One region of the Streptomyces sp. NPDC056296 genome, then DNA from elsewhere that is predicted to be linked to it. Evidence: riboswitches for the same ligand, from Rfam matches in the RefSeq annotation. Region 1 holds a riboswitch; each other region holds the start of a gene.
The links. A riboswitch is a leader RNA that binds a small molecule or an ion and turns the genes downstream of it on or off. The one in region 1 is predicted to bind cyclic di-AMP.
Positions count from the first base shown of each region.

Region 1 (3,268 bases):
TACGTCGACTCCCTCACCGAGCTGATCACCATCGCGACGGTCGCCGTGCTCGCCGTCCTCGTGAACGGCTTCGTCCGTCGCACCGGCGAGCGCCTCGTCTCCGTCCGCGAGATCGCCGAGGCCGCCCAGCGCGCCGTGCTGCCCGAGCCCGCCGAGCGGATCGGCGGTTTCGAGATCGCCGCCTGCTACGAGGCCGCGCAGGCCGACGCCTTCATCGGCGGCGATCTGTACGCGGTGCAGGACAGTGCGCGCGGCATCCGGCTCATCGTCGGGGACGTACGCGGCAAGGGCATGGGCGCGGTGGCCGCCGTCGCCGTCGTGATCGGCGCGTTCCGGGAGGCCGCGGAGCAGGAGGCGACGCTGGAGGCGGTGGCACAGCGACTGGAGCGGGCGCTGGCGCGCGAAGGAACCCGGCGGGACGGACTGGACGCCTTCGAGGGGTTCACCACCGCCGTACTCGCCGAACTCCCGCACGGCGACGGGATCGTACGCATCGTCAACCGCGGCCACCCGCCGCCCCTGCTGCTGTACGCCGACGGCACCCTGCGCCCGCTGCCCGCCCGGGAGTCGGCGCTGCCGCTCGGCATGGGCGAGCTGGGCGTGTGGCCCGACCGCGCGGAGGAGGCCGACTTCCCCGGTGGGTCCACGCTGCTGCTGTACACCGACGGACTGTCGGAAGCGCGGGACGGGCGGGGCGAGTTCTACGAACCGCACGCGCGGCTGGCCGGCCGCGTGTTCCGGCATCCGACGGAGCTGCTCGACATCCTCGCCGAGGACGTGCGCCGGCACTCCGGGGGCGGCATGGCCGACGACATGGCGCTGCTCGCCGTACGACGACCCTGATCGAAACTTGATCAACATCACCGGACGTGACGGACCGACCGCCCTGCGCATAACAACTGACGCACCATCAGAAACTTGTGCCGCGAAGGGGAATACCGAAGCGCGGTCAACTCGCCCGGTTTTCACCGATCGTGAGGCGTACGTCCGGGCCGGATTCGTTAATGATCAAGAGGAACGGCTTGGAATCCGAGCCCCGCGTCTATTAACGTTCGATAACGCAGCGCGGTCGTCCCAGCCGTCACAGAAGGCGGCTCCGTGCGCACGCGCCGAATCCCGCAAGGGAACCGGGGAACCACCACATTGGGGTGAATCGCTCGTACGACGCCGTGGAGACACGGCGGATATACGCGCGTAGGAGACCTTCCTGCTCCGAACCCGTCAGCTAACCCGGTAGGCGAAAGGAAGGAAAGGAGTACGCCCACGTGGCGTCCAACCGGCCTGCCCCCGAGGCCCCGTTCGTGCCCAGCGGGCACGACACCGACACCTTCGGCTACGACGGCTACCGCACCGAAGAGGGCCCCTGGGAGGAGTGGAATCCCACCGCGGACTCCATCCGCCCCGTACGCGGCCGGCACCGCGTCGCCAAGCAGCGCGGCGGGCTCGCCCGCAGCTCCACCGTCCTCGGCGTCGGTGTCATAGCCGCCGTCGGCGCGGGCGGCATGGCCAGCGCGCAGACCGGCAAGCCGCCGGTGTCGATCTCCATGCCGGACCTGCCGAACGTCGGCTCGCTCATCTCCGACGAGGAGAAGCCGGAGCCGGAGGGCTCCGCCACCCCGCTCAGCAGCATCGGCACGGTCGCCGCCGACACCTCCTCCTCGGAGAGCGCCACCGACGCCGGTGAGACGCTGCGGGCCCGGATCATGGCGCAGGCCGAGCAGCAGCAGACCCAGGTCGAGATCAAGGCCGCCGCCGAGGCCGCTGCCGCCGCCGAGAAGAAGGCCGCGGAAGCCGCCGCCAAGGCGGAGAAGGAAGCCGAGGCCAAGGCCGCCGCCGCCAAGAAGAAGGCGGAGGAGGAGGCCGCGAAGAAGGCCGAGGCCGAGCGGCTCGCGAAGCTGGCCAAGCAGTACACGCTGCCGACCTCCTCGTACACGATCTCCTCCAGCTTCGGCCAGGCCGGCGCCTACTGGTCCTCCGGCTACCACACCGGCCTCGACTTCGCCGCCCCCACGGGCACGCTGCTCAAGGCGGTGCACAGCGGCACGATCACGTCGGCCGGCTGGGACGGGTCGTACGGCTACAAGACCGTGCTCACCCTCGATGACGGCACCGAGATCTGGTACGCCCACCAGTCCTCCATCAGCGTCAGCGTCGGCCAGGAGGTCACCACCGGTGACGTCATCGGCCGCGTCGGCGCCACCGGCAACGTCACCGGCGCGCACCTCCACATGGAGGTCCACACCAGCGGAGGCGGCGGTATCGACCCGATGGCGTGGCTGCAGAGCAAGGGCCTCACCCCCTGAGTCCCGCCGCGCGCGGCGCCGTTCTCTCCGGTCCCCGGCGGTCCTGACGACGACCCCCCGACGTCAGGGCTGCCGGTTTGCGGGATCTTTGCCCCGCTTCCGGAATCGCCGGATCCGGTGCGTTCGTTGACGCAGGACATGACTTCTCTGCGCAAGCTCGGCTCCTCCGACCTGGAGGTCTTCCCCCTCGCCCTCGGCGGCAACGTCTTCGGCTGGACCGCCGACCAGGGCACTTCCTTCGCCGTCCTCGACGCCTACACGGCGGCGGGCGGCAACTTCCTCGACACCGCCGACTCCTACTCCGCGTGGGTCGACGGCAACAGCGGCGGCGAGTCCGAGACCGTCATCGGCGAGTGGCTCGCCTCCCGCGGCAACCGCGGTGACGTCGTCCTCGCCACCAAGGTCAGCCAGCACCCCGAGTACCCGGGCCTGAGCGCCGCGAACATCAAGGCCGCCGCCGACGCCTCGCTGCGCCGCCTGGGCACCGACCACATCGACCTCTACTACACGCACTTCGACAAGCCCGAGGTGCCGGTGGAGGAGATCATCGGCGCGCTCGACGAGCTGGTGAAGGCGGGCAAGGTCCGGCACATCGCCGCCTCCAACATCTCCGCCGAGCGGCTCGCGGAGTCCCTGGCCTTCTCCGACCGTGAGGGCCTCGCCCGGTACGTGGCCCTCCAGCCCCACTACAACCTCGTCTCGCGCGACACCTACGAGGGCGAGTCGCGCGACCTCGCGGAGCAGGCGGGCCTGGCCGCCGTGCCGTACTACGCCCTCGCGTCCGGCTTCCTCACGGGCAAGTACCGGCCCGGCGCGGCCGTCGACAGTCCGCGGGCGGGCGGTGCGGCGAAGCACCTGGAGACCGAGCGCGGCCGGCGGGTCCTCGCCGCCCTGGACGAGATCGCCGAGGCCCATGACGCCCCCGTCGCCACGGTCGCCCTGGCCTGGCTGGCCGCGCAGCCGAC
Region 1 covers NZ_JBHJRX010000036.1:89,315-92,582, forward strand. Annotated here, with positions in the region: gene ACFCZF_RS25565 (PP2C family protein-serine/threonine phosphatase) at 1-843, shown strand, start outside; cyclic di-AMP (ydaO/yuaA leader) riboswitch at 1,098-1,254, shown strand; gene ACFCZF_RS25570 (M23 family metallopeptidase) at 1,266-2,303, shown strand; gene ACFCZF_RS25575 (aldo/keto reductase) at 2,442-3,268, shown strand, end outside.

Region 2 (3,268 bases), on a different contig from region 1:
TCGCGGTTGGAGCCGAGGTTCGGGGCGAAGCCGCCCTCGTCGCCGAGGCCGGTGGCCAGGCCCTTGCTCTTCAGGACCTTCTTCAGGGTGTGGTAGACCTCGGCGCCCCAGCGCAGGGCCTCGGAGAAGGACTCCGCGCCGATCGGGGCGATCATGAACTCCTGGATGTCCACGTTCGAGTCGGCGTGCGACCCGCCGTTCAGGATGTTCATCATCGGCACCGGCAGCAGGTGCGCGTTCGGGCCGCCCAGGTAGCGGAAGAGCGGCAGGTCGCTGGCCTCGGAGGCGGCGTGGGCGACGGCGAGCGAGACGCCGAGGATGGCGTTGGCGCCCAGCGAGCCCTTGTTGTCGGTGGCGTCCAGGTCGAACATGGCCTGGTCGATCAGGCGCTGCTCGGTGGCGTCGTAGCCGACCAGCTCCGGGCCGATCTGCTCGATGACGGCGAGGACGGCCTTCTCCACGCCCTTGCCCAGGTAACGGTTGGCATCGCCGTCACGGAGTTCGATGGCCTCGAAGGCACCGGTGGAGGCGCCGGACGGGACGGCGGCACGACCCGTGCTGCCGTCGTCGAGGCCGACCTCGACCTCGACCGTGGGGTTGCCTCGGGAGTCCAGGATTTCCCGGGCTACGACGACGTCGATGGACGGCACGAGCATCTCCTTCTTCAATGTGACGCTTCGGTGTGACGCGCGGGCCCACGGGACCGCAGCGGCTCTGCGGGACCGAGCCTAACCGGCTCCGGGCGATCGGCCAGCCGATCGCCCACCCGCTGGACAGAACCGAGAGTAAATTGTTTCCGAACGGAACAAAGACGTTTCCGAAAACCCGTTCGTAATCACGGGCGGGTCCGGGCGTGAAAAACCCGCCCCGGTGCGTACGGGGGAACACGCACCGGGGCGGGAGTCTCGGGGGCCGCCGCTTACTTCAGGTGCAGCTGCTGGCCCGGGTAGATCAGGTCGGCGTCGTCGACGATGTCGTCGTTCAGCTTGAACACCTTCGCCCAGCCGCCCTTGACGTCGTGCTCCTCGGCGATCGAGCTGAGGGTGTCGCCCTTGACGACCTTGTACTCGCCGTCGCCCTTCTCGACCTTCTTGCCGGTCGGGGTGGTGACGGTCTTCTTCTCGGCCGGCTTCTCGGCCTTCGGCTCGGCGGCCGGGCGCTCGTCGGAGCGGGAGGCCTTCTGCTCGGTGGAGCGGTCGGCGGTGGAGCCGCCGCTCTCGCTCTGCGAGGAGCCGCTGTCCTGGCTCTCGCCGGAACCGCCGCCGGTGTACGCGGCGCTCGACAGGCCGGTGCCGCAGACCGGCCAGGCACCCTTGCCCTGACCCGCGAGCACCTTCTCGGCGATCTCGATCTGCTGCGCCTTGCTGGCCTGGTCGGCGGTGGCGGCGTACTGCGTGCCGCCGTAGCCGGCCCAGGTGGAGGCGGAGAACTGCAGACCGCCGTAGTAACCGTTGCCTGTGTTGATGGACCAGTTGCCGCCGGACTCGCACTGGGCGACGGCGTCCCACTCGGACGCGGTGGCGGCGGAGGCGTTGCCGGCCGCCATCAGCGGGGCGGCGACGGCGGCACCGGTGACACCGGCGACGGCGACGATGCGGGTGGCCTTGGACGGACGGCGGTGCTTGCCCTTGCCGGAAAACAGCATGGTTGATCCCCTCACCGACGCCTGCGAGGTGAGCTGTCGGGTTCGGGCCGGTTGAGTTGCCCGGCCGGGTTCCTCGCGGAACTCGGCTTAACCCCTAGCCGCTCCGGCTCAACTGCCCGGTGCGGCACTTACCTTGGGTCCCCCGCTCCTGCCTTCGGCGCTTGCGCGACGACTGTTCCCGGACGGCCGCTGGCAGGATTCGGCGTTGCGGCAGCCGGGGCCCGCGATGGCGAGCGGTCATGACCGTAGACACGCGCTCCGCGGATTTTCAAAGACGATCACGGCTTCTGAGACCTATCTCTCACGTGATCCAAAACGGGCATACAGTCTCGAACCATGACGCGAACTGCCCCTATTTTTCGCCCGATTCGCCCATGACCGTGAGCGTCTGACCGGGCAGGATGTGGTCCGGGTCGGCGCCGACGACCTCCTTGTTGCCGACGTAGAGCGAGCGCCACCCGCCGTCGAACTCAAGGGAGTCGGCGATGCCCCAGAGGCTGTCGCCGGAACGGACGGTGTACGAGCCGTCCGCGACCTCTCGCGACTCACCCTCGCCGCGCGAGGCGTGCCGCCCCGACGACTCGGCCGTACGGTCGTCCTTCGCGCCCTCGTCGGCGCTGTCGCCGCGATGACGGCCCGCGCCGGACTCCTCGGTGTCGGTGAGCGCCGAATCCTCGCCACTCTGCCCCGCCTTGTCCGTTTCGTCGATCGCCGGAGGGGCCGTGGGCGAAGCATCGGCGCCCTGGGAGCCGGCACTCTCCGTGGGCTTGGATTCGGGGGACGTGTCGGACTTGGTCGAATCGTCCCCGCTGTCCGACGTGGAGTCAGAGGTAGGGGACGAAGACGGCGAAGGGGACGAGGAGGGCGCGTCGGAGGTGGGTTCCGGCGACTCGGTCGTGCCGGACGGGTCAGGGGTGACCGACGCCTTGGGGGCTTCCGGCTCCGTCGACGTACCGTCACCCGTCGAACCGGTTCCGCTGTCCGTGGACGCCGAGTCGTTGCCCATGCCCGCGAGCAGGGCGCAGGTCGGCCAGGCGGCGATGCCCTGGTCCGCGTGCAGCCTCTCGGCGACTCTTATCTGCTGGGAGCGACTGGCCTGGTCGGCGCTCGGCGCGTACTCGGTGCCGCCGTACCGCTCCCAGGCGTCCTGGGAGAGCTGCAGGCCGCCGTAGTACCCGTTGCCGCTGTTCTGGCTCCAGGCGCCGCCGGTCTCGCACTCGGCGACGCGGTCCCAGTTCGCCCCGTCCGCCGCGTGGGCGCCGGTGGCGCCGAGAAGTGGGATCGCGATGGCGGAGCCGGTCACTCCGGCTGCGACGACCAGGGCGGGAGCCTGGCGGGGGCGGCGGTGACGACCGTTCCCGGAGAGCATGCGACGACCTTTCACGAGACAGCGGGGACCGCGCGGCGGGTGATGCTCGGCGCCACGCTGGTTCGTGAACGTATAGGCAGATGATCGCTTGTCACAAGTTCATGCCGCGCAGATCACGTGAAGATCACAGAGGTGAGCGCGTGTCACGTTTGAACGCCCCAGACGTCATTGCCTTCCTGTGTCGACACTCGCAGCATCAGTGCCGCTCGAACGGCGCGCATCGGCGTCTGCCCTTGGTTGGCCGCGGGCGCGGC
Region 2 covers NZ_JBHJRX010000083.1:18,578-21,845, reverse strand. Annotated here, with positions in the region: gene eno (phosphopyruvate hydratase) at 1-650, opposite strand, end outside; gene ACFCZF_RS37495 (transglycosylase family protein) at 920-1,645, opposite strand; cyclic di-AMP (ydaO/yuaA leader) riboswitch at 1,649-1,815, opposite strand; gene ACFCZF_RS37490 (transglycosylase family protein) at 1,998-3,014, opposite strand.
Region 2: another riboswitch for cyclic di-AMP. It lies ahead of ACFCZF_RS37495 (transglycosylase family protein); the one in region 1 lies ahead of ACFCZF_RS25570 (M23 family metallopeptidase).

Region 3 (3,268 bases), on a different contig from region 1:
ACGTCCTGCCGGGCCAGCCGGACCTCCACCAGCGTGTCCAGCCGCTCCTCCGGCAGCCCGTCCGCCGCGGCGCGCGTCACCGCGCGGGCGTACTCCGGTGTCTGCAGCAGCCCGGGGACCACCGTGGTCTCCAGCGTGCGCATCGCGCTCGCCTGGGACTCCAGGCTGATGAAATCGCGGTAGGCCGGGGGCAGTACCCCACGATAGGCGTGCCACCAGTGGTTCCGGCCGACCGCGTCGTCGGAGCCCGCCAGCATCTCCAGCAGCTCCCGCAACTGGTCGTCGTCCACGCCGTAGGCGTCCAGCAGTAACCGCACGTCGGCCGGTTTCGCCCCGCTCGTCCCGGTCTCGATCCGGCTGACCTTCGACTGGTGCCAGCCCACCAGCCGGGCCGCCTCGCCGCTGGTGATACCCGCCGACGTGCGCAGGGCGCGCAGTTCCGCGCCCAGCTTCCGACGGCGCACCACGGGACCGTGCTGCATCGGCCACCCCCTTACTCCTTATGGGCCGCCCAAATACGCTCTGCCGTCGCAGAGTTCACCGCTTTGAGCGACAGATATATGCATATCTTGGTGGATCGCCGCCCTTCACCGGCCCGGTGATGGCAGTCTGGCGGCGAAGCACCAGTCCGGGACCGTACTCGAACCATCCGCTCCGTGTCCGGCTGCGGTCCCGTGGGAAAGGGACGACGTCGCCATGGCAGACCATCTGGAAGCATCCGTCACTCTGCCGAGCGATCCCGCCTCGGTGGCCGCCGCGCGTACCTATGTGGTCGGGACTCTGGCGGAGTGGGGCCTGCCGCCGGACACCGACGTGTCCGAAACCGTCCGGCTCATCGTCTCCGAGCTGACGACCAACGCGGTCCAGCACACGTTCGGACAATCGCCCACCTTCACCGTGGACCTCGTGCTCGACCGTGACGAGCGGCTGCGCATCGGTGTCACCGACAGCCACCCGCGGTTCCCCAAGCGCCTGCCCGCCGCCGTCCAGCAGGACAACGGCCGCGGCATGGTGATCATCCGCTGGCTGACGGCGGAGTGCGGCGGCAAGCTGAGAGTGCGGCCCACGCGCGAGGGCGGCAAGACCGTCTCCATCGAACTGCCCTGGGCGCCGCCGGGCGGTCCGGTGCCCACCGAACCGGCCACGGTCGTCGGGCAGGCCGTGGGAAGCCAGGAGCCGCAGCGGTGAGGCGCCGACGGCACGAGGCGCGCCCCAGGCGCATACCGCGCACCCGAGGGGGTGACGGCGGGTCAGGGCGCCGTCACCCCCTCGGGCGGGCTACTTGACCCGGCCGTACCAGACGCTGCCGGTCCAGATCTTCTGCAGACGCACCACGTCCCCGGTCTTCGGGGCGTGCCAGATCTTGCCCTTCCCGGCGTAGATGCCGACGTGGTAGACGCTGCGGCCCGAGTGGAAGAACACCAGGTCCCCGGTCTTGCGGTTCTTGGCGGAGATGTGACGGGTCTTGTTGTACTGCTGGGCGGCGGTGCGCGGCAGCTTCTTGCCGGCCTTCTTGAACGAGTACAGCGTCAGCCCCGAACAGTCGAACCTGCTTGGTCCGACGGCGCCCCATTTGTATGGCGCGCCCTTCTTGGAGGCGGCGATCTTGAGGGCCTTCGTCGCATGGCTCGCCGCGGCCGCCTCGGAGGCGGCGCCGGGGACCACTACGGAACCGCCCACGGCGGCGAGGGTGAGGGCCGAGGCCGTACCGGCACGGGCCATCAGCGACGGGACACGATTGAGCGCGGACATGCGCAACCCTTCGTCAGCCGCCTGTGAAGGATGACCTGTCGGATTCGGGCTGGCGAAGTTGCCCGGCCGCACGAGTGCGGCTTCACCCCAAGGGCTGCTCGGCCCGGCGCGTCTCCCGCAGAGACGACCGTTCCGGCGACCCGTCGTGCTCGGGTCCTCCACTCCTGCCGATCCACTCCTGTCGACCGGTCGTCCGGGCGGCGGCAGGACTCGGCGTCCGCCCGGACCGCCCCGCCGCTGCGGCGGGGGCTTGTCGTCAGTCACGGATCTTGTCTCGCCCCATGGGGAATTCCCAACGGAACGTGCCCTTTGTGTTGTTACTCACCACTCACCCGTTCGGGTGGACGCCTCTGTGTTCGAGTCACCGGTGGGTGTGGTGACGACCCCGGGACCAGCGACGCAGTGGCTCATCGCGCTGTCCGGACACGCGGGTCGCGCAAGCTCGGCCGGTCGGAAATCGGAGGTGTTCCTACGCCGAAAGGCGGTAAGCCGTTTGGTCCGTTTCGACTCCTGGCGCCTCAACTGTAGGAACAGGGCGGTAGACCGACTCGCGCCGTCCGCCGTTCACCGTCCAGCACGCGCAGCGCCCGGGCCAGGGTCGTGGCGTGCAACTCCGTCTCGCTCCGCCGGTGCATCAGCGCCAGCGCGTCGCGCAGGGCGGCCGCCTTGCCGACCAGCGCCTGGGCGGCCCGCAGTCCGCGGTAGGTGTCGCCCTCCCGCGCGGGGTTGATGCGCCCGAGCAGGTCGACGACGTCCAGGTAGCGGTCGATCAGCTCGGCCTCGGCGCGGGCCAGGGCGGGCAGAGGCGGCAGTTCCGGTGGCAGCATCGCCGGATCACCTCGCGCCGGATGCCGGGGACATGGTCCTGCGGCTGGGTACGATCCGGTCCACCAGGCCGTACTTCAGAGCCTGTTGTGCGTCCAGGACGGTGTCCCGCTCGATGTCCGCGCTCACCTGCTCGGGACTGCGGCCCGTGTGCCGTACGAGAATTTCCTCCAGGCGGGCGCGGACGCGGATCAACTCGTCGGCCTTGATTGCCAGGTCGCTCGCCTGTCCCTCCACCGGGACGGTGAGCGCGGGCTGATGGATGACCACCCGTGCGCCCGGCAGGACGGCGCGCTTGCCGGGCGTGCCCGCCGCCAGCAGTACCGCGGCGGACGAGCCGGCCTGTCCGAGGCAGGTCGTCTCCACGTCGCAGGCGACGTAGCGCATGGTGTCGTAGATCGCCGTCATCGCGGTGAAGGAGCCGCCGGGCGAGTTGATGTAGAGCGCGATGTCCCGGTCCGGGGCCTGGTGTTCCAGGTACATGAACTGCGCCATCACGTCGTTCGCGGAGGTCTCGTCGACCGGTGTCCCGAGGAAGACGATCCGCTCCTCCAGCAGCTTCGAGTACGGGTCCGTCGTCCGGCTCCCGGTACTCGTGCGCTCGGTGAACTCGGGCAGGACGTGACGGGCGGACGGTCGGGTCATGGCGAACCCCTCCTCGTGGCAGGACCGTGTTCGGCTGCACTGTCTC
Region 3 covers NZ_JBHJRX010000006.1:193,652-196,919, reverse strand. Annotated here, with positions in the region: gene ACFCZF_RS06775 (helix-turn-helix domain-containing protein) at 1-482, opposite strand, end outside; gene ACFCZF_RS06770 (ATP-binding protein) at 697-1,188, shown strand; gene ACFCZF_RS06765 (C40 family peptidase) at 1,279-1,752, opposite strand; cyclic di-AMP (ydaO/yuaA leader) riboswitch at 1,756-1,900, opposite strand; gene ACFCZF_RS06760 (hypothetical protein) at 2,271-2,579, opposite strand; gene ACFCZF_RS06755 (ATP-dependent Clp protease proteolytic subunit) at 2,587-3,222, opposite strand.
Region 3: another riboswitch for cyclic di-AMP. It lies ahead of ACFCZF_RS06765 (C40 family peptidase); the one in region 1 lies ahead of ACFCZF_RS25570 (M23 family metallopeptidase).